Regions from separate parts of the Priestia sp. D3YE.R1 genome, predicted to be linked through region 1. Evidence: a T-box and tRNA genes for the amino acid it is inferred to sense, from the RefSeq annotation. Region 1 holds a T-box; the other regions hold tRNA genes.
The links. A T-box is a leader RNA that pairs with one kind of tRNA and senses whether it is charged. The one in region 1 lies ahead of argS (arginine--tRNA ligase), so its partner is inferred to be a tRNA-Arg.
Positions count from the first base shown of each region.

Region 1 (7,241 bases):
GAAACGTCATCAGGATGAATATAATCGCAATAGGAACAAGACAAGAAGGACTTGTGAAAGGGAATTCGGAGATGAGGATCGGACCGGCAAGCAGTGTGACGAATATCCGTTTGCTTCCACCTGGGAAGGTTCGGCGACCAATGGATCGGATAATTTTTCAGTAAAAATGATTTCAAGCGAATCGAACGGCGCTGCAGGGACATGGCTCGGTGCCTGGTACGCCTATGATAGGATTTTGGATGGGGATACTTTCAATGTGCAGGTCGAAGCCCCTGAGAAAATAGCGACGATCCGATCGGAAGGCCAGCCTCAGGACGGACAGGATAACCGATCAAGTGATAACTTCACGATCGGGAATATCCCTTCTTACGCGACCAAGTTACAATGGAAAATCGTCGATGGTCCTACTAATGCGAAATTCGATGTCATGAAAGACATCAGCTTCGGCATTGACGAAACGATCTTTAATGACCTTACAGACGGATCCGAGACAGAAATCAAAACGAGTGAAGATTTCTACGTCGCCAGACCGGAAGACACCGATGGAGAAAGCTTCACTGTCGAGGTCTATGCCATCCCATAATAATAACTTAGAGGCTGTTCTTTAAGTATGTGACACTTAAAGGCCAGCCTCTTTTAAACCATTAGAGAATCAAATCTAAACCTACTGTTTCAACAGCTACCTATGGTCGATTAAAGTAAAGAAGATTAACTATTTAGTTGTAATATAGTGGTTGGTATTATTTCTCTCGTTAATATAGCAACAAGTACTTAGATAAGGTAAAAGGGTTTGTTCAAAGTGTAAAAAAAGCTATTCCATATAAGTCATCAACTCAAAAATTGACCTCGTTCCCTATACACAAAGCTGGTCATCCAGATCCTATGGACACTGAAGATAATAAAATGGTCTCGGAAGGATCTATGTTCCCTGTGCAATATTATAATGAAAAGAAACAGTAAATTATCAATTTATATTAAATACATGATAAAAATAGCTTATCATACAGAATACTTTATTGATTTGTATGTATAAGAGATTGCTAGTTGGGCGATAATGAAAATAGGAACTCACATAAAGGAGGTCAAACTATTGAGCGAATATAAACAGGTTTTTTCTACATTTATTAATAAACAACGATTTGACTTACATTCATACCTTACTTATCTATTTATCAATGAATGTCAGGATAATGTAGTAAATCAGTTAGAACAGGAACATGTAAATCAATAAACGTATAAATAAGAAAAACTGAAAGGATAACTAATAATGAATGGAAAAATTGTGTAGGTGACTTTATCTTTCTGAACAGAAGGAATAAGTCGCCTATTGGTGTTTCTTCTAAATATTCATTTCTATTGAAAAAATCACGATTTCTACTCCCTATCCTCTACCAATCTATCTTCCTGTTTCCTTTTAAGAAAGTATGTTAACAATTACCTATAAGAATTATAGTTTTCGCCTTCCAAAATAATCAGTTTTTAATCGTACTTCGAATTGTAAAAATTTGAGTGTTGAAAAATACATTATAAAAAGTTAATGTAAAATTTATCAATATTTAACATGGAAATTGGTTAGGTGATGATGGGGATGGAAGATAAATATGTAACGCATGAAGTACTATTAGAGGAAATAGAGCGTATTAGAAAAATTATGATAAACACAGCTTTAAAAGAAGGAATTGGAAGCGATAATACGGTAAAGGTAAGTCAAGTGTTGGATAGGAAGTTAAATGAACTAGAAGAAATTCATTAAAAAAAGGAGCAGATTCAGATTTAAAACCGGTTCCTTTTCTAATCCAGTATAATATGCATATCTTTAATTTAGAGGTTTTAAATATTTATTGCAAGAAGAAAAACCTACTGTGCCTCAACAGTAGGTTTTTCTAATCTAAAAAATGGGTTTCGAACACCAAATGTCGGAAGGCATTCTAATTGCATTTTGTTCCAATCGAATAAAAAATATACTAATAGCAAATGAAAAAACTACCCTATGTGAGTAGGATAGGTCCTTTATCTTGGATGGCATAAAAAAAGCCAGTTCATTGAGCTAACTGTAACATATTGTTCTTTATTGGATTAAAACAGTTGAGATAGATCTTTTCTTGAACATACTTGAAATAATACCCAAGTTCATCTTGGTAGATTTTACGAGTAAAGAATCTTTCAAGTGTAGTGTTCTTAGCACAGCCAAAGAGGTATTCTCCTGTATCAGAATAAAAGATGTCAATAGCGTAAATAGAAAATTCATAAACATATGGAAAGTTGTACACAGCAAACTTACTAGTAATACCTTGCTCATATCTCTTGATGTGCTCTGTTTTTTTCATAATATTTCAACTCCCTTGACTAAGCATAATAGTACTTTGGAGAGTATTTCATTGTTTTTATGTAAAATAAAAAGAAGGACAGCAAATATTGAAATCGTCCCTCCAAAGCAGAAAATGAACAAAACATGCTGCATATACAATGTTTTGTCACTAATCGATAGTATACTATGAGAACGATGTCCTAAAACTTTTGATACCCTTATATATAGAAAATGAAACATTTTATAGTACTACTGAAACATTTTTGATAAAAAAAGGCATCATCCCCTCATAAAAACACGGATTGATGCTTTTTTGTTAACTATTTATCAACTTATAACCTTAAATTTATAACCATTATGCTTTTTCAAAGCTTGTCATTATAGTTCCTTGTTGCATCCATATTTTTGAGGTAGTATAGACGATTCCTAAAAGAAGAACAGCATATATGCTGTTCTTCTTTTAGATCAATACCGATAAGGTACATTATGGTAACTAAAAAATGTTAATTCTTATAGATCATATTGACTTTAAGCTTGACCTATTATAAGATTGTTAAAATATTGAAAATCTATGAAGAAGAGAGTAATCTTAATGAAGTCTTAAAGCGAGTTAGGGATGGTGCAAGCCTAACAGTCTAGTTAAGGTGAAGCGCACTTTTGAGATGCAACCTGAAATCTCGCAGAGTAGGGTGAGCCGGATCAAAATCCGTTATGTTCTTGGTAAGAAGGTTCAATTTGAACAATAAGAGTGGTATCGCGGGTAAATCTCGTCTCTAATAAGAGACGAGATTTTTTTGTTCTCTAAAAATAAAAGGAATTAGGTGATGACATGGAATTTGATAAAATATTCGCTAAAGAAATAAGCAAAATACTAGATAACAAACTGACCGTTAAAAGTATTATGAAGTTAATTGAAAAGCCTAAGTATAGTACCCAAGGAGATATTGCTTTTCCTTGTTTCACATTAGCTAAACTACTCAAGAAATCACCTAATGCTATCGCCATAAATTTGGCTGAACAATTAAAGCATCCCTTGTTTGCTAAGATTGTAGCTGAAGGACCCTATGTAAATGGATTCTTTAATAAGGAGACAGTTGGAAAAAAGGTTATAAACACTATCTTACAACAGAAAAGTCTCTATGGAACACCCGAAGTAAAAAAGGAAGGGACTATTACTATTGATTTCTCCTCTCCAAATATAGCTAAACCATTTTCTATGGGCCATTTACGATCAACTTACCTCCATGTCTAATTAAAAAGTCAGATGGTGCTACATTATATGCAACAAGAGATCTAACAGCAGCATTATATAGACAAGAGACCTATCAGTTTACGAAAGCTTTATACGTAGTAGGGCACGAGCAAAGCCTTCATTTTAAACAAGTATTCTTAGTCTTAGAAAAAATGGGGTACAACTGGGCAAAAGAATTAATTCATGTTCCTTTTGGCTTTATTTTAAAAGAAGGCAAAAAGATGTCTAGTCGTAAAGGTAAGGTAGTTCTTTTAGAAAAAGTTATTGAAGAAGCAATAGTCTTAGCCAAACAAAATATTGCTGTTAAGAATCCAACGTTACCAAACAAGGATGAGGTTGCCCAGCAAGTAGCTGTAGGTTCTATTATTTTTCAAGATTTAAAAAATGAGCGACTCAATAATATTGAATTTTCAATTGAAGAGATGTTAAAAGTAGAGGGAGAAACAGGACCGTATATTCAATACACATATGCTCGTGCTTGCTCCATTTTAAGAAAAGTAGCTCAACCTACACATTTCGTCTTCAGTGAAGGAGAAAATGAATACAATTGGTTGTTAATAAAAGAACTCATGATATTTCCTAAGATTATTGAGAGAAGTTTTGAGAAGTACGAGCCATCCCATATTGCTAAGTACTTAATTGATGTGTCACAAGAGTTTAATAAATATTATAGTCAAGTCAAAATCCTTATAGAAGACAAGGAGAAGGAAAGTCGCCTTGCTTTGGTAGAAAGTACAACGATTGTTTTGGAAGAGGGGTTAAGACTACTAGGAATTCAGACACCAAGAGAAATGTAACGGATAAGCATTTTTCAAATAAATATGTTTATAAATTAATCTAGAAAAAATAAGTAAATCCTAGCAGTAAGGGTTTACTTATTTTTTCTACCGATAACACCTGTTATGTCAATTCAAAAATAAAAAGCCTATGAACTTGTCAGGAATACATAGGGTTCTATTAATTAACAGTAATGATATGTTTAGTGCTGGTATTATGATCTTAGTAACTGCTTCATCTTCTCTTCTGTCTCATTCTCCTCACGTGGCTGATAAACAGTCACTTTTAATTCGGGTGCATCATACACTTGAAGCGTAATATGATCCATAATCATTTTTCCTGCCACAGGGTGAATAATGGTCTTTTTTCCACAAGGTGTACCTAAAACTTCATGATTAGACCACCACTTGTAAAACTGAGGGCTTTTCTCGCTAAGTTCACTAATCATAGTTTTAAACCACTTATCTCCGACAAAGCGTGTGTAAGCTAAACGAAATTGGGCAATTAGTCGTTGAGCATGATCTTCCCAATTTTGAAAAAGGTTTTGATATTCTTTGGAAGTGAAGCAGCGCCACACTGCATTGCGATTTCGCTCATCCATCTCGTTAAAGTCCCCAAATACCATCACAGCAGCTTTATTCCAGTCTACGATATTAAGTTTTTCGTCTGTTACATAGGCAGGGCAGGGACCTAATTGACTTAATAGATTTTTTACAACACGATCTATATTTTCTCTTTCATTCTGCACGGTTGCAGATGGAAGCGGCTGATTGCCTAATAAAAATAGATGCTCCATTTCTTCTTTGTTTAATTTAAAAATACGGGATATGGCTTCTAATACTTCAGAAGATACTTGTATATCTCGTCCTTGTTCCAGCCACGTATACCAAGTTATGCCGACTCCTGCTAGTTGAGAAATTTCTTCTCTGCGTAATCCTTTGGCTCTTCTTCTCGGTCCAATAGGCAAATTAAAATCTTTTGGAGACAATCGTTCTCGTCTTATCTTTAGAAAATCCCCTAATTCTTTTCTTCTTTCTTTATCACTTACCATGATTTTACTCCTTTGTGTAGGTAGTACTTTTACTACTAGTATAACTAGACTCCTATTACCATTATAATCCTTATTTTATGATCTAGGTAAAGGAGGTGAAACAGATGATAGTAAAAGATAGCGAAAAGACGTGTGATCTATCAAAAGGATTAGTTCTTTTAATAGCTACAGTTTGCGGGTTTACAGTGGCTAACGTCTACTTGAACCAAACTCTTTTAGTAAGCATGTCCGCCAGTTTTCATGTTTCAGCGGCCAGCATAGGCATTATAGCTACTTTAGCTCAAATTGGATATGCACTAGGAAATCTTTTGATAGTACCGTTAGGAGACATCTTCGAACGAAAAAAATTGATTTTGTTTTTATTATTCGCTATATGTATCGTTCTCGCTTTAAATGCTTTATCTATCAACAAAACGTGGATGATGGTTACAAGCTTAGCATTAGGAATGGTAACGGTTGTTCCTCAAATTATTGTTCCGCTGGCTGCGAATATCGCTTCAGATCATAATAGAGGAAAAGTTTTAGGAAATGTCGCCATTGGATTAGTTTGTGGTATTTTAGGCGCTCGGCTTGCTAGTGGTTTTATTGATGTTCATTTTGGATGGCGAATGGTGTATTGGACGTCCGCTGCGGCTACACTTTTTATGATTTTGTTAGTTTACATCTATTTTCCAAAAAGTAAAGGGGAGAATGCGACTAGTTATAAACACTTACTCATGTCGTTAGGTCCGCTATTTATAACAGAAAGAGCACTGCAACAAGCATGTTTAAGTCAGGGGATGATGTTTGCTTCTTTTAGCGCATTTTGGACCACGCTTGTCTTTTTATTACATACACATCCCTATGCGTATGGAAGTGACATGGTGGGGGTAATAGGGTTAGTCGGGATAGCGGGAGCATTTGCTACGCCGATTATCGGACGTTTAATTGATATAAAGGGGGCAAAGTTTGCAAGTCTTTTGTGTATGTCCGTATCTTTACTTGCTTTTATAGATCTTATAAGGGGAGGGTACTGGTTGCCTGGGTTAATTTTAGGAGCTCTTCTCATAACGATAGGAACTCAAGCGAACCAAGTTGCCTGTCAGTTTACTATTTTCCAATTAGGAGAAGAAAAGAGAAGTCGATTAAATGGGTTATATATGGTTTCCACATTTTTAGGAGGATCCCTAGGATCTTATGTGGGTTTACTTGCATGGAGTAAATGGCAATGGAATGGAGTTTGTGCAATAGCCATACTGATGATAGCCATTAGCTTTTGTTCTTTAATTCCAATGAACATTCCTAAAAAAATGATAGGGGATTTAATGAATAAGAAAGGAAGTAATATGTAATGGGAACACATACAGATAACTTTCAACGAGGATTAGATATATTAGCTAAGATTGATCCAGAGAACTACAAGGATATAATGGCAGGCTTTGAACAGTCAGCTCTCCCTGATTTAGGAACGCTAGCTGTAGAGTTTAATTACGGACAAATTTTCTCGAGACCAGGTTTAGACCTAAAGTCACGCCTTCTTGCTGCAGTGGCTGGCCTAACTGCATTAGGCAATACGGAACAGTTGAAATTTTATATAAACGGGGCGTTGAATGTTGGGTGGACACAGGAAGAAATTTTAGAAGCAATGTTACAGATGGTTATTTATGCTGGATTTCCTGTAGCTTTAAATACAATTTTGACAGTTGCTAATGAAGTCTTTTACGAAAGAAATGAAAAGGAGAAACAAAATGATTATTGATAGTCATGCACATGTGGTTTTGCCTATAGAGAAACATATTAAAATGATGGATGACAGTGGAATAGATAAAACCGTATTGTTTTCTACTCTTGTTCATCCAGAAAAAAGCAGCAAC
Region 1 covers NZ_JBLTHW010000001.1:1,269,711-1,276,951, forward strand. The annotation lists gene ACOZIR_RS06510 (NucA/NucB deoxyribonuclease domain-containing protein) at 1-583, shown strand, start outside; partial or broken gene ACOZIR_RS06515 (hypothetical protein) at 850-960, shown strand; gene ACOZIR_RS06520 (aspartyl-phosphate phosphatase Spo0E family protein) at 1,589-1,753, shown strand; gene ACOZIR_RS06525 (hypothetical protein) at 2,040-2,327, opposite strand; T-box leader at 2,871-3,086, shown strand; partial or broken gene argS (arginine--tRNA ligase) at 3,138-4,357, shown strand; gene ACOZIR_RS06535 (helix-turn-helix transcriptional regulator) at 4,552-5,388, opposite strand; gene ACOZIR_RS06540 (MFS transporter) at 5,493-6,719, shown strand; gene ACOZIR_RS06545 (carboxymuconolactone decarboxylase family protein) at 6,719-7,126, shown strand; gene ACOZIR_RS06550 (amidohydrolase family protein) at 7,116-7,241, shown strand, end outside.

Region 2 (7,241 bases), 1.1 Mb from region 1:
AAATTTAAAATTGGCTCGGAGACTTTTTCTATCGATGTACACAAAAAGCATATAGAAGAGGTAAAAGATTTATATAAAGCGCTGTTTAAAATGTCTGAAATAACGCGTGAAAATGAAATTGCGCTCGATTTTGCTAAACAAAGCATTCAGCTAGCTTCTTCTACGCTAAGCAGTACAAGAAACACAAGTGGAAGTGTTGCCAGTGAATTTAAAGAAATTAACGAAGCTGCGTTTTCTTGGTTATTAGATAAAAAAACAGCCTACACAACAAAAGATTTCAGCTCAGTTTTCGAGCTGTATATCAATAATTAATAGAAACAGCTGCTCCTTTTATGGAGCAGCTGTTTTTTGATGCTGAATGAGAGTATGTAGACTTATGATGAACGTTGTACAATCCTCATGTTAACCTTGAAAAATCACCGAAAAAAGAGCACAATATAAAATAGAAAAGAGAAACAATAGAGACGGGTTTAACTGAAAGAAATAATAGAAAATAAGACTTATAGGTGGAAAGGATTACGGTATGACAGCGAAAAATAATGAGGATACAGTGGCAGAATTAGAAAAGTCACTTCGACATATTGCAGCGATTGTGAAGCAAAAAGGAAGAGAAATTTTAGAAGACTATACGATTACGCCACCTCAGTTTATTGCTTTGCAGTGGCTGTTTGAACGTGGAGATATGACGATTGGCGATTTATCAAATCGTATTTTTCTCGCTTGTAGTACAACGACAGATTTAGTAGATCGTATGGAAAAAAATAAGTTGGTGGTTCGGGTAAAAGATCCAAAAGACCGCCGCGTAGTGCGTATTCATTTGCTTCCTGAAGGAGCACGTGTTATCGAAGAAGTAATTGAAAAGCGACAAACGTATTTAAATGGCGTACTGGCAAACTTCTCTCCTAGTGAAACAGAAGTTTTACGAGTAACGTTACGAAAATTGCATGATGAAATGAAAGAAAAATGAGGCGATTGTTTTGAGTAGACCAATTGGTGTTATAGATTCAGGTGTGGGCGGATTAACGGTAGCAAAGGAAATTATGAGACAGCTTCCGAAAGAACAAATTATGTACATTGGAGATACAGCCCGCTGCCCATACGGTCCTCGTCCTAGTGAAGAAGTACGAGCTTTCACATGGGAGATGACTAATTATTTACTAGCTAAAGATATTAAAATGCTTGTTATTGCGTGCAATACGGCTACGGCAGTTGTACTCGATGAAATTCAAGAACAGCTCAACATTCCGGTTATAGGCGTCATTGAACCAGGATCACGCGCTGCGCTTAAAGTAACTAAAAATCATAAAATAGGCGTAATTGGCACAAACGGAACCGTGAAAAGTCAAGCCTATACACATGCACTCCGCGCTCTTCATACGAGAGTGGAAGTGGAAAATTTAGCCTGCCCTTTGTTTGTACCTCTTGTAGAGAGCGGTAATTATGAGGGACCGGAAGCGCAGCGAATTGTAAAAGAAACATTAAAACCTTTTTATCATACAGATATGGATACCCTTATTTTAGGATGTACGCATTATCCGTTATTAAAGTCAGTTATTCAAGAAGCAATTGGGCCGCGGGTGCAGTTAATCAGTTCTGGTGAAGAAACGGCAATAGAGGTAAGTGCCATTCTTTCTTATAGCAATTTACTAGCTCCTAGAAACATGGAGCCCGAACATTACTTCTACACAACAGGATCAACAGAGCTGTTTCAATCCATTGCATCTAAATGGTTTGAGCACCCTGTATATAATGTTGAACATATCAAGCTTTAAAAACCGAGCATATCATGCTCGGTTTTTTTGTGGTCAAAAACTTGTTTGAGCTGGTCTAAAATGCAAATAAGCTCGTATACATAGTAGTACAAACAGTCTGAGGAGGGAAAGGAATGTCCAAAAAGACCAAATTTGTTCTCATATCCGCCGTGGTGACCACATCTGTGTTGTTATCCGGCTGTGGACTTTTCGGAGGGGATAACGCAGCAAAGGAAATTGATCCGCCCAAGGATGTCACCTATGTGAAAGATGAAAAATCATTAGCGACTGAAGCGAAAGTAACGGAAGCTAATAAAAAGCAAAGTAAAGCGGCAGAAACATCTGCGCCTACCAAAAGAGAACTCTACTTAATTGATAAAAACGGGTACGTTGTTCCCCAGACGCTTGAAATTCCTAAATCAAAAGGTGTCGCTAAACAGTCTCTTGAATATTTAGTAGAAGGTGGACCCGTCACAAATTTATTGCCAAATAATTTCCGAGCGGTTCTTCCTGCTGATACAAGAGTTTTAGGGACAAAGCTGGAAAGTGACGGCACGATGGTAGCAGATTTTTCACCTGAATTTGCTGAGTATAAAAAAGAAGATGAACTCCGTATCCTGCAGGCCGTCACTTGGACGCTGACGCAGTTTGAAGGCGTAAATAAAGTTAAAATTCGCATTAACGGCTATGATAAAGATGAAATGCCTGTAAATCATACGCCAATCAGTAAAGGGTTAAGCAGAGCAGACGGTATTAACTTTGATAATACTGGAGTAGTTGACGTAACCCAAACGAAACCAGTTACGATTTATTACTTAGCTCAAGAGGGGAAACAAACTTACTATGTTCCTGTCACAAAACGAATTGCTTCTGATGACAAAGATATGTACACGGCAATTGTGAACGAACTTGTAGAAGGACCTGCGCCTGCATCAGGTTTAGTGACAGATTTTAATCCTGATGCAAAGCTCGTAGCAGCTCCAAAGTATGCGGACGGTGAGTTAACGCTGAATTTTAATAAAAACATCTTTGGGAATTTAAAAGGAACGGAAATTTCTCAGCATGTTCTCGACTCCTTGGTGTTATCCCTGACGGAACAAAAAGCCGTAGACAGCGTTGCCATTAAGGTGAATGGCAAAAAAATGCTAAAAGATGAAAAAGGGAAAAAGTTAACGGAGCCCGTTTCAAGACCTAAAAATGTGAACACAGGTAGTTTTTAAAAACAAATTTTTGTTATACTAGTAAAGGACTAAGTAGAAAGAGGTCTGCTGAAATAGCGACCTCTTTCCGCTGTTTTATAGTTAAAATGGAAGAAGCTATTACATATAAATGAATTAATAGGAGGACATGCTTAATGCGTTTGGACGGTAGGGAATTTAATGAATTGAGACCTGTATCTCTTCATACTTCATACTTAAAGCACCCAGAAGGATCTGTATTAATCTCGGTGGGAGACACAAAGGTTATTTGTACAGCAAGCATAGATGACAGAGTGCCTCCTTTTATGCGTGGACAAGGAAAAGGATGGATTACAGCTGAGTATTCTATGCTGCCTCGAGCTACGGCACAAAGAAATATACGTGAATCATCAAAAGGTAAAGTCACAGGACGAACAATGGAAATTCAGCGTCTAATCGGACGAGCTCTGCGTTCTGTAGTCGACCTGGAAAAGGTCGGAGAAAAGACAATTTGGATTGATTGTGATGTTATTCAAGCAGATGGCGGAACAAGAACAGCATCGATTACAGGTGCTTTTGTGGCTATGGTTTTAGCGTTTGGAAAGCTGGTTGAAGAGAACAAGCTAACAGAAATTCCTATTCGTGACTACTTAGCTGCGACTTCAGTAGGTATTCATGGAGAAAATTCGATTTTAGATTTAAATTATGAAGAAGATTCGACAGCGGAAGTTGACATGAATATTGTGATGACAGGAAGCGGACAGTTTGTAGAATTACAGGGAACGGGAGAGGAATCGACGTTTTCGAGAGAACAGTTAAACCATCTTCTGGATTTAGGGGAAAAGGGTGTTTATCAATTGATTGAACAGCAAAAGGAAGTTCTTGATCACCTGACTGCTTACATTCCGGTTAAAGAAAGGTAAGGGATTAACGTGCGTGAAATCATTATTGCAACTAAAAATGCAGGCAAAGTAAAAGATTTTGAAACACTTTTCTCACCAAAGGGATTTCAAGTGAAATCGCTTCTTGATTTTCCTGAGATGGAAGACGTGGAAGAAACGGGCGTTACATTTGCAGAGAATGCGACGCTAAAAGCAGAGGCCATTTCATTCGCATTAAATAAGCCTGTCATTGCCGATGACTCGGGGCTTGCTATTGATGCCTTGAACGGGGAGCCAGGCGTTTATTCCGCGCGTTATGCTGGTGAAAATAAAGATGATAATGCTAATATAGAGAAGGTACTTCAAAAATTAAATGACGTGCCGTTTGAAAAGCGCACGGCACGCTTTCATTGTGCTCTTGCTATTGCAGTGCCCGGAAAAAGAACAGAAATTGTAGAAGGCACGTGTGAAGGGCACATCTTGGAGGAAAAAAGAGGGGAAAACGGTTTTGGGTACGATCCTATTTTCTTTGTAGAAAAATGGAGATGCTCCATGGCAGAATTGTCTAAAGAACAAAAAAATCAGATTAGTCACCGAGCAAATGCGTTAAAAAAACTAGCACCGCTAATTGATGCGCAATTTTAGAAGGAGTGATGACGTGTGAAACTATTAATTGTAAGCGATAGCCACGGGTTACAAGAAGAACTGCTCACTATCAGAGAGAGACATGCTGATGTAGATAAGATGATCCATTGTGGGGACTCTGAGTTGCCGCAAGACAGCAAAGAAATGTCTGCGTTTTTAGGCGTTCGAGGAAATTGTGACTACGATGCATCTTACGTTAATGATCGAGTAGAGTCGCTTGGAGAAGCTACGTGTCTGGTTACACACGGTCACTTATATAATGTTAAAATGTCTATGATGAATCTGCATTACAAAGCGAGAGAAGTCGGGGCAAACGTTGTTTGTTTTGGGCATTCTCACATAGCGGGAGCTGAGCTCATGGACGGAGTTTTATTTATCAATCCAGGAAGTATGTTACTTCCTCGTATGAGAAAAGAACGTACGTATGCTATACTAGTAATGGATGGTACAGAAGCTACCGTGCAGTTTTACGATATAAGCGGTAAACATATTCCTAGCATGCAGTTAACCTGTACACTTTCAGCATAATATAGCCAAATATAGGGAGAAGAGAAGGCTTTTTACCTCTCTTCTCATAAAATTTCAAAAAAACGTTGACTTTTAAATTATATTTGAATATAATAAGTATTGTCTTTGATACAGTTTAACATTATGTCCCAGTAGCTCAGCAGGATAGAGCAACGGCCTTCTAAGCCGTCGGTCGGGAGTTCGAATCTCTCCTGGGACGTCGAGAAAAAAATCTCGGCTTTTACTTTTTAGTAAAAGCCGGGATTTTTTTATTTATTTTAAAAGTGAATGTTTGTTCATTCAGTGTGCACACATGAACGTTTCAGAAAAACTTTTTGAACTGCTATAAACCCTCATTACATCAATAATGAAAACGCATTCAAATATTCTGTTTAGTCTAAATTGTCTAAAAAAATCTCGAAAAGTGGTTGACTATGCATAGAAATGGGCGTAAGATAGTCCTCAAATATAAGTTTTCTAAAAATTTTAATTAATTTAAAATATGATGTGTAAAGCATTGTTCAAAAAGCATATAGCGTTTTAAAACGTTGAAGAGGATAAGTAGTTTTGATGTTTAGGTATCAACAGAGAGTCGGGTTGCTGGAAGCCGGCGTTACCAACTCAAAATGAACTCACCTCAGAGTGTCACCCTGAAATTCAGTAAGGGCGACCGAGTGTACTTCCAAAGCACTCGTTATCAAAAAGAATGTACAGTATACATTCATAAGGTAATCATTACGATTACAAACGAGGGTGGTACCGCGTAAAGTACAAAAGACTTTTCGCCCCTTGACCTATATCATTTGATAGGGTCTATTTAGGGGTGAGAAGTCTTTTTTCTTTTATCTAGAAAACGAAAGGATGAGAAAAGTGGGAGCCAATATGCAAACGAAAGAACCTGTAAGCACTGGGGCACAAATGAATGGAGCTGACATGTTGATTGAATCTCTAAGAAGAGAAAACGTTGACGTCATCTTCGGTTACCCAGGGGGAGCCGTTTTACCGATTTACGATAAGCTATACGGTTCAGGAATGTTCCACGTACTTGCTCGTCACGAACAAGGTGGAATTCACGCAGCAGAAGGGTACGCAAGAATTTCAGGTAAACCCGGTGTAGTTATCGCAACAAGTGGTCCTGGTGCAACAAATATCGTAACAGGTTTGGCAGATGCGATGATTGACTCACTTCCTTTAGTTGTTTTTACTGGTCAAGTAGCTTCAAGTGTAATTGGTTCTGACGCGTTCCAAGAAGCAGATGTATTAGGAATCACAATGCCAATTACAAAACATAGCTATCAAGTACGCAATATCAGCGACATGCCGAGAATCATCAAAGAGGCATTTCATATTGCGACAACAGGAAGACCTGGTCCAGTCTTAATCGACATTCCAAAGGATATGGCACAGGGTGATGGAACATTTAATTACGAAGGAGAAATTGATTTACCTGGCTATCAGCCAACTTATTTTCCAAATCAGCTGCAGGTTAAAAAGTTGACAGACGCAGTAGCAGCTGCAAAGAAACCTGTTATCCTAGCAGGTGCGGGAGTGTTATTGAGTAAAGGTTCAGAAGAATTAAAAAATTATGCTGAGCGTCAAAATATTCCGGTTATTAATACGCTTTTAGGGTTAGGCTGTTTTCCTGCAGACCATCCGCTTCATTTAGGAATGGCTGGCATGCACGGAACGTACACAGCAAACATGGCAATTTATGAGAGTGATCTTCTCATTAGTATTGGTGCACGCTTTGATGACCGAGTAACAGGTAACTTAAAGCATTTTGCACCAAAAGCAAAAATTGCTCACATTGACATCGACCCGGCAGAAATTGGAAAGAATGTTCCGACCAAGATTCCAATTGTTGGAGATGCAAAAGAAGTATTAAAGCAATTGCTTCTGCAAGAAGGAGAAGTTGGAGATTATACGAAATGGCATGAGAAATTAGCGGCATGGAAACAAGAATATCCATTATGGTATCAGAACTCAGCGGACGTGTTAAAACCACAAAAAGTAGTTGAGTTGCTTCACAAGTATACAAATGGAGATGCCGTTGTTACAACGGACGTTGGGCAACATCAAATGTGGGTAGCTCAATACTACACATTTAATAATCCTGATCGATGGGTAACTTCAGGTGGTCTTGGCACCATGGGCTTTGGATTACCTTCTGCAATCGGCGCTCAGCTGGCAAATAAAGATAAAACAGTTGTAGCCGTCGTTGGTGACGGTGGATTTCAAATGACGCTTCAAGAATTAGGGGTTATTAGAGAATTAAATTT
Region 2 covers NZ_JBLTHW010000001.1:197,646-204,886, forward strand. The annotation lists gene ACOZIR_RS01005 (PH domain-containing protein) at 1-312, shown strand, start outside; gene ACOZIR_RS01010 (MarR family winged helix-turn-helix transcriptional regulator) at 524-967, shown strand; gene racE (glutamate racemase) at 978-1,772, shown strand; gene ACOZIR_RS01020 (GerMN domain-containing protein) at 1,886-2,971, shown strand; gene rph (ribonuclease PH) at 3,106-3,852, shown strand; gene ACOZIR_RS01030 (XTP/dITP diphosphatase) at 3,862-4,455, shown strand; gene ACOZIR_RS01035 (metallophosphoesterase) at 4,471-4,983, shown strand; tRNA gene ACOZIR_RS01040 (tRNA-Arg) at 5,109-5,182, shown strand; T-box leader at 5,502-5,755, shown strand; gene ilvB (acetolactate synthase large subunit) at 5,833-7,241, shown strand, end outside.
Region 2: it has a tRNA-Arg gene. The T-box ahead of argS (arginine--tRNA ligase) is inferred to sense a tRNA for this amino acid. The anticodon was not compared.

Region 3 (7,241 bases), on a different contig from region 1:
CAAGTATTTTGCCGAATTTACTGGTGCAAGATATTTGTAATGAGCTTTGTTCGACAAAAGCAAAGAAAGTATACGTGTGCAACGTGATGACACAGCCGGGTGAGACATTGGGTTTTAAGGCAAGTGATCATATTAAAGCGCTTTACAACCATATGCCATGTGCGTTTTTAGATGCGATTATCGTCAATAATGCACCTATTCCAGCACCCTTAAAAAAGAAATATCAAGTAGAGCAGGCTCAGCCTGTAGAATATGACCGTGAAGTATTGCTAAAATTAGGGTTAGAAGTGATTGAAGATCAAATTATTCAGTATGACGGCAGCGTAATTAGGCATGATACAAAAAAAGTAGCAAAGCTTGTGTATTCTATGCTGACATCGCTGCAAGGTAAAGCGAATACGGGTGTTTAACACTATTTCCGTATGTAGATTGGAGGTGAAGTTATGTCATTTGCATCAGAAACAAAAAAAGAGTTAACGAATTTAGAAGTCAAAGATTGCTGTGCAAAAGCAGAGCTCTCTGCATTAATTCGAATGAATGGTTCACTTTCTTTTTCGAATAAAAAATTCACAGTTGATGTTCAAACTGAAAACGCAGCGATTGCTCGACGCATTTATGTCTTGCTTAAGAAAAATTATGATGTGTCAGTAGAACTGCTTGTGCGTAAGAAAATGCGGCTGAAAAAAAACAATGTGTATATTGTTCGATTAGTAGAGAAAACGAGAATGCTTTTGGAAGACTTAAAAATTGTAGAAGAAGGATTCACATTTACACATCGTATTTCATCAGAGTTAGTACAAAAGAAATGCTGTAAGCGATCCTACTTAAGAGGCGCATTTTTAGCCGGCGGCTCTATTAATAACCCGGAGACATCATCTTACCATCTTGAAATTTTTTCATTGTATGAAGAGCACAATGAAGCTTTATGCAATTTAATGAACGAATTTCAACTGAATAGTAAAACATTAGAACGGAAAAAAGGCTATATTAACTATTTGAAAGAAGCTGAGAAAATTACGGAGTTTCTAAATATCATTGGAGCCCATAACGCTCTTTTACGGTTTGAGGATGTAAGAATCGTCCGAGATATGCGAAATTCCGTTAATCGCTTAGTTAATTGTGAAACAGCTAACTTAAATAAAACGATCGGAGCGGCCATTCGTCAAGTGGAAAACATCCGTTATATTGATGAAACAGCTGGATTAGATATCTTACCAGAAAAGCTAAGAGAAATTGCTCGTTTGCGTGTGGAATATCAAGACGTTACGTTAAAGGAGCTTGGCGAGATGGTATCTGGAGGTCAAATTAGCAAATCGGGCATTAACCATCGGTTGCGTAAAATTGACCAAATAGCAGACAAGCTTCGCGCCGGTCAGCCAGTCACATAAGGGGAATTGCAAGGGGGAGGATTTTATCATGGAAAAACAAGTAGAAGTAAAATTAAAAACGGGATTACAAGCTCGTGTTGCGGCACTATTCGTGCAAGAAGCAACTCGTTTTACATCTGATGTGTACTTGAAGAAAGATGAGAAAGTAGTCAACGCTAAAAGTATCATGGGGTTAATGAGCTTAGCGATTAATAACGGTTCTCTTATTACGCTCATTGTTGAAGGGGTAGATGAAAAAGAAGCAATGGATGCGTTAGTCGCTTACGTAGAGAACGATGCATAAAAAAGCCTTTCCCAAAGTGGGAAAGGCTTTTTTCTTATTTAGGATCGTTTTCTAATACTTTGTCAATTAGACCGTATTCTAAAGCGCGTTCAGCAGTCATGAAATTATCACGATCTGTATCACGTTGTAGCACTTCTAACGGTTGACCTGTACGCTCAGCTAAAATTGAATTTAGTTTTTCACGTAAGAATAGAATACGTTTTGCCGCAATTTCGATTTCAGTAGCTTGTCCTTGAGCACCACCAAGAGGTTGATGAATCATTACTTCGCTGTTTGGAAGAGCAAAACGTTTGCCCTTTTCACCAGCAGCCAGTAAGAAAGCACCCATTGATGCAGCCATACCGATACAAATTGTAGAAACTTTTGGCTTAATGAATTGCATCGTATCATAGATAGCCATTCCAGCTGTAATAGAGCCACCTGGGCTGTTGATATAAAGTGAGATATCTTTTTCTGGGTCTTCAGCAGCTAAGAATAGAAGCTGAGAAACGATTGAGTTAGCTACGTTATCGTCAATAGCACTACCTAAAATAATAATGCGGTCTTTTAATAAACGTGAATAAATGTCATAAGCACGTTCACCACGGTTTGTTTGTTCAATAACTGTAGGAATTAAGTTCATATTAAATTCCTCCTTAACAAGAATAATTTGTTATGTACCTATAATACACGTATGGTCAATAAAGGTCAAACAAAAGAACCTCTACTACACATATTCGCTTAAAAGACTATGTATTCCTCTTTGACATTATTAAAATTTTTCCCCCTTCTAAAAAAAATAAACGTAGTATTCTATTGAAAAGAGAAGTTTTCTCTCCTATAATGGAAGTTGTGACAAATATGCCCTCGTAGTGTAGTGGATAGCACAAGAGATTCCGGTTCTCTTAGGGTGGGTTCGAATCCTGTCGAGGGCGTCTTAAAACGTTGCGGATTATGCAACGTTTTTTATTTTGAGTAAAAAGACTCATCTTCTCAAAAAATAATATTTATTTTTCTCCTATAACCCTTTATACGCGTAAGGAAGCAAGAAATTAATTCCATTGTACCGGTTGCGGAATTTGTCAGAATACTATAAAACAGTATATAAGGAAAAGAAACACGGAGGAGGAATAAATATGAAATACATGAACAAACTTTTCATTGTCAGTGCATCGGTAGCACTATTGCTGTCTGCATGCGGGACGAACGACGATTCTGCTCAGCCGAAGTCTAATGATCAAGCAGAAAATGTTCAGCAGGATACAGCTTCTAAATCTGATCAAACATCAGGCGTTGCAAAAGAAGAGTCGAAAAAAGATGTGGATTCTTCTGAGGTCTCAGCCAAACCTTCAGGAAGTCAATCATCAACTAGCGAAACAGCGAAAGATGGAGAGTCAACGTCTTCTTCAAAAACAAAACTAACAAAAAGCCCACAACAGGATTATGCTGTTCAAGTAATGGACGGTTATAAACTAACGGGTGAAGAACCAGGAAAAGATGCGTTAGTATTAACTTCAGATGATTCTCAATTTATGCGTATTGAAATGCTTTCATCAGAAGCATCGCTGGACGACGCTGCTCAATCTGTTAAACAAACGGCAACAGCAGTTAATAAAAATGCAGCAGAGAAAAAGAATCTTGAAGAGAATGGGATCTTCAAAGATTCTGTTTGGTATGAAGCCACATCTGGCGATCATACGGTAAACGCCGTGTTAGTTAAAGGAAAGAAACCAATGAAGCTAACCATTTTTACGAAAAATGACGAAGAAAACTTAGACAAGTTTATGCAAATGGCACAGACTATTCAATAAGCAATTCTTCTATATATTATACAAATGCAGAAAATTCGACATGATGAAGAAAACGTCATGTCGGATTATTACTCGAATCATGTGGTTGGTGCGAATTATAATGAAAAGTTATAAAGGTGTATAGCTCTATTACTTTTTTGATGATTAGTAATTAAAAATAGGATGAACCGCTTCGTTAACAAAGGTTGACGGAGATTTTTTGATGAAAAAATTACATATAAAAAATAGTTACATGCTCTTTGAAAGCGTTTTTATAGTAAAATAGATGAAGGGGAGGGGAGAAATAATGGAAATTGGATTATTTCAGCAGCAGTCGTTAAAGCTGACGATGTCAAAAGAATTATCACAAGCTATTTCTCTTTTACAATATTCATCAATGGATATTGTAGCGTTTTTACATGAGCAGGCGCTTCAAAATCCGCTTATAGATTTTTCAGAGCTGCCCGTCTATACATCTCACAATCAAAAAAATCATGCAACTTCTGATTCAACAGATTATATGAGCAGTATACCAGCTCCTAAAGAAACGCTGTACGAACATTTAATGAATCAATCCGCATTATTAAAATTAGATGAATGTGAGCAGGCAGCCGTTGAGTTTGTTATTCATAGTCTGGATGATGCTGGCTATTTGCACGATGAGTTAATCATACTTGCTAACCAGCTTGGGCAAGGTCAAGAGCAGGTTGAAAAGGCTCTTCAACTTGTGCAGCAGATGGACCCGGCAGGAGTAGGGGCGAGAAGTTTACAAGAGTGCTTAATGCTTCAATTAAAAAGAAGTAATCAATGGACAGAAAAAATAGAGCAAATTTTGACATATCACTTTGAAGAATTTGCGTATAAAAAATGGATGAAAATCTCAAAGTTATGTCAAATCTCACTTGAAGCTCTTCAACAATTACATGAACAGATTAAGAAATTAAATCCTCGTCCTGGATCATTTTATATGAAGTCCAATGAACGATTCATTGTACCGGATTTTATTGTAAAAGTTGAAGATGGAAATGTCGTTGCTTATGCAAATGAGGATTTGGAACCTCGTCTTTCAGTGAATGAACAATACAAACTTCAGCTGAAAAATAGGCAGAACCAAGAAATGTTTTCTTATTTGCAAGAGAAATATCGTGAATTTCAATGGATTATGAAAAGTTTACACACACGCAAAGACACATTAAACGCGTTAATGAATACCTTACTCGTTGAACAAGAAGCATTTTTTAAGAAGGGTCCGTCGTATTTGAAGCCGTTAACAATGAAGGAAGTAGCAGAGCAAACGTCTGTGCATGAATCAACAATTAGCCGTGCTACTCGGCACAAATATATTCAAACGCCTTTTGGCACCTTTTCAATGAAATCTTTTTTCTCAACTAGTATTCAACTGGGCAACAACGAAGCGACTTCTACAACTCACGTAAAAGAACTGCTTAAAAAGCTAGTATCAGAAGAAAACAAACAGCGTCCGCTTTCAGATCAGCAGTTGGCTAACGTCTTGCAAAGCAATTATAACGTTACTATTTCAAGAAGAACGGTAGCCAAATATCGAGACCAATTAAATGTTTTACCATCCAGTCAACGAAAACTTTTTGTCACGCAGTAAAGGAGTGGGAATGTGGAAGTCGTACTGTATACCAAAAATGGCTGTCACTTATGCGATGATGCAAAGAAGCTGCTTGCAGAGATGCAGTCTGAGTTTCCCTTTCAGCTTATTGAACGAGATATTTACAAAAACGATGAGTGGCTGGAAAAGTATCATCTTGCGATTCCTGTAGTAGAAATGGACGGAGAAGAAGTGGAATATGGAAAAATAACAGGTATCCCACTAAGAAAACGCTTACTTTTAAAAATAGGCAACACATGAGTTGAATAAAGGATTCACTCCTGTTAGAATAGATTTTGTAGCAGGGTGAATTTTTTTTGCGCAAGGTGGGACATAATATGTCTATACGGGACAAAATATGTCCAGCGAGTTTATGCCTTAAGGGGATTTTAACATGCGTTCTTTAATAGAAGTACAACGAAAATTATTACCTGAACTTCTCTCAGTTATGCAAAAGCGCTATCAAATCTTGCAATACATACGTTTAATGCAGCCGATTGGTCGCAGAAACTTAGCTGTAAGCCTTGGGCTCACAGAGCGTGTGTTACGAAGCGAAGTAACATTCTTAAAAGAACAAGATTTGATTGACATTTACCCTAGTGGGATGACGCTTACAAACGAGGGAGAACTACTTCTAGCTGAATTAGAAGAAGTAATGAAGGAAGTTTCAGGACTTCGATTATTGGAAACAACATTAAAAGAGGCGTTTTCTTTATCAGAAGTTGTTGTTGTATCTGGAGATAGTGATCAGTCTCCTTGGGTTAAAAATGAAATGGGTCGAGCATCTGTTTCATGTATCAAGGAGCGCCTTGTTGGTGAAAAAAATACCGTTGCTGTTACAGGTGGTACAACGCTTGCCGCCGTTGCCGAAATGATGACACCTGATTCAAAACACCCTGATGTACTTTTTGTACCTGCTCGCGGAGGGCTAGGTGAAAATGTACAAAACCAAGCAAACACGATTTGTGCTAAGATGGCTGAAAAGTCCATGAGTCACTATCGCTTGCTTCATGTTCCAGATCAGCTTAGTGATGAAGCATACCGATCCATTATCGGCGAGCCATCTATTAAAGATATGCTTCATTTAATCAAGTCCGCTGGTATGGTTGTTCACGGAATAGGAGACGCTATGACAATGGCAGAACGCCGTAAAACACCACAAGCTGACTTAGAAAAAGTGAAAAATGGACATGCTGTAGGTGAGGCATTTGGATACTATTTTAATCATCAAGGCGAAGTTGTTCATAAAGTTAAAACAGTTGGCATACAACTCGATGATTTAAAGAACAATAAATGTGTTATTGCTGTTGCAGGAGGTTCATCAAAAGCAAAGGCAATTAAAGCGTTTATGCAACAAGCGCATGATTCGATTCTCATTACAGATGAAGGCGCCGCAAAAGAGTTAGTAAGGGATTTTAATTAATCCCTCATATAAAAAATACTTTTTACATTCAAGGAGGAAATACCCATGGCAGTAAAAATTGGTATTAACGGATTTGGTCGTATCGGCCGTAATGTATTCCGCGCAGCTTTAAAAAATGATAACGTTGAAGTAGTAGCAATCAATGATTTAACAGATGCTAACATGCTTGCTCACCTTCTAAAATATGATTCTGTACACGGAAAATTAGATGCAGAAGTAGTAGTAGATGGTAGCAACTTAGTAGTAAACGGTAAAACAATCGAAATTTCTGCTGAACGTGACCCAGCTCAATTATCTTGGGGCAAACAAGGCGTAGAAATCGTTGTTGAATCTACTGGATTCTTCACAAAACGCGCTGACGCTGCAAAACATTTAGAAGCAGGAGCTAAAAAAGTAATTATCTCTGCTCCAGCATCTGATGAAGACATCACAATCGTAATGGGTGTTAACGAAGACAAATACGATGCAGCTAACCACAACGTAATTTCAAATGCTTCTTGTACGACTAACTGCTTAGCGCCATTTGCTAAAGTGTTAAACGACAAGTTCGGTCTTAAACGCGGAATGATGACAACAGTTCACTCTTACACAAACGACCAACAAATCTTAGACTTACCACACAAAGATTACCGTCGTGCTCGTGCAGCTGCTGAAAACATCATCCCAACTTCAACTGGTGCTGCTAAAGCTGTATCTCTAGTATTACCTGAATTAAAAGGTAAATTAAACGGTGGAGCTATGCGTGTTCCAACTCCAAACG
Region 3 covers NZ_JBLTHW010000004.1:176,250-183,490, forward strand. The annotation lists gene ACOZIR_RS22545 (gluconeogenesis factor YvcK family protein) at 1-410, shown strand, start outside; gene whiA (DNA-binding protein WhiA) at 444-1,388, shown strand; gene ACOZIR_RS22555 (HPr family phosphocarrier protein) at 1,417-1,671, shown strand; gene clpP (ATP-dependent Clp endopeptidase proteolytic subunit ClpP) at 1,706-2,293, opposite strand; tRNA gene ACOZIR_RS22565 (tRNA-Arg) at 2,514-2,585, shown strand; gene ACOZIR_RS22570 (hypothetical protein) at 2,787-3,461, shown strand; gene rpoN (RNA polymerase factor sigma-54) at 3,748-5,058, shown strand; gene ACOZIR_RS22580 (glutaredoxin family protein) at 5,071-5,319, shown strand; gene ACOZIR_RS22585 (sugar-binding transcriptional regulator) at 5,453-6,481, shown strand; gene gap (type I glyceraldehyde-3-phosphate dehydrogenase) at 6,527-7,241, shown strand, end outside.
Region 3: it has a tRNA-Arg gene. The T-box ahead of argS (arginine--tRNA ligase) is inferred to sense a tRNA for this amino acid. The anticodon was not compared.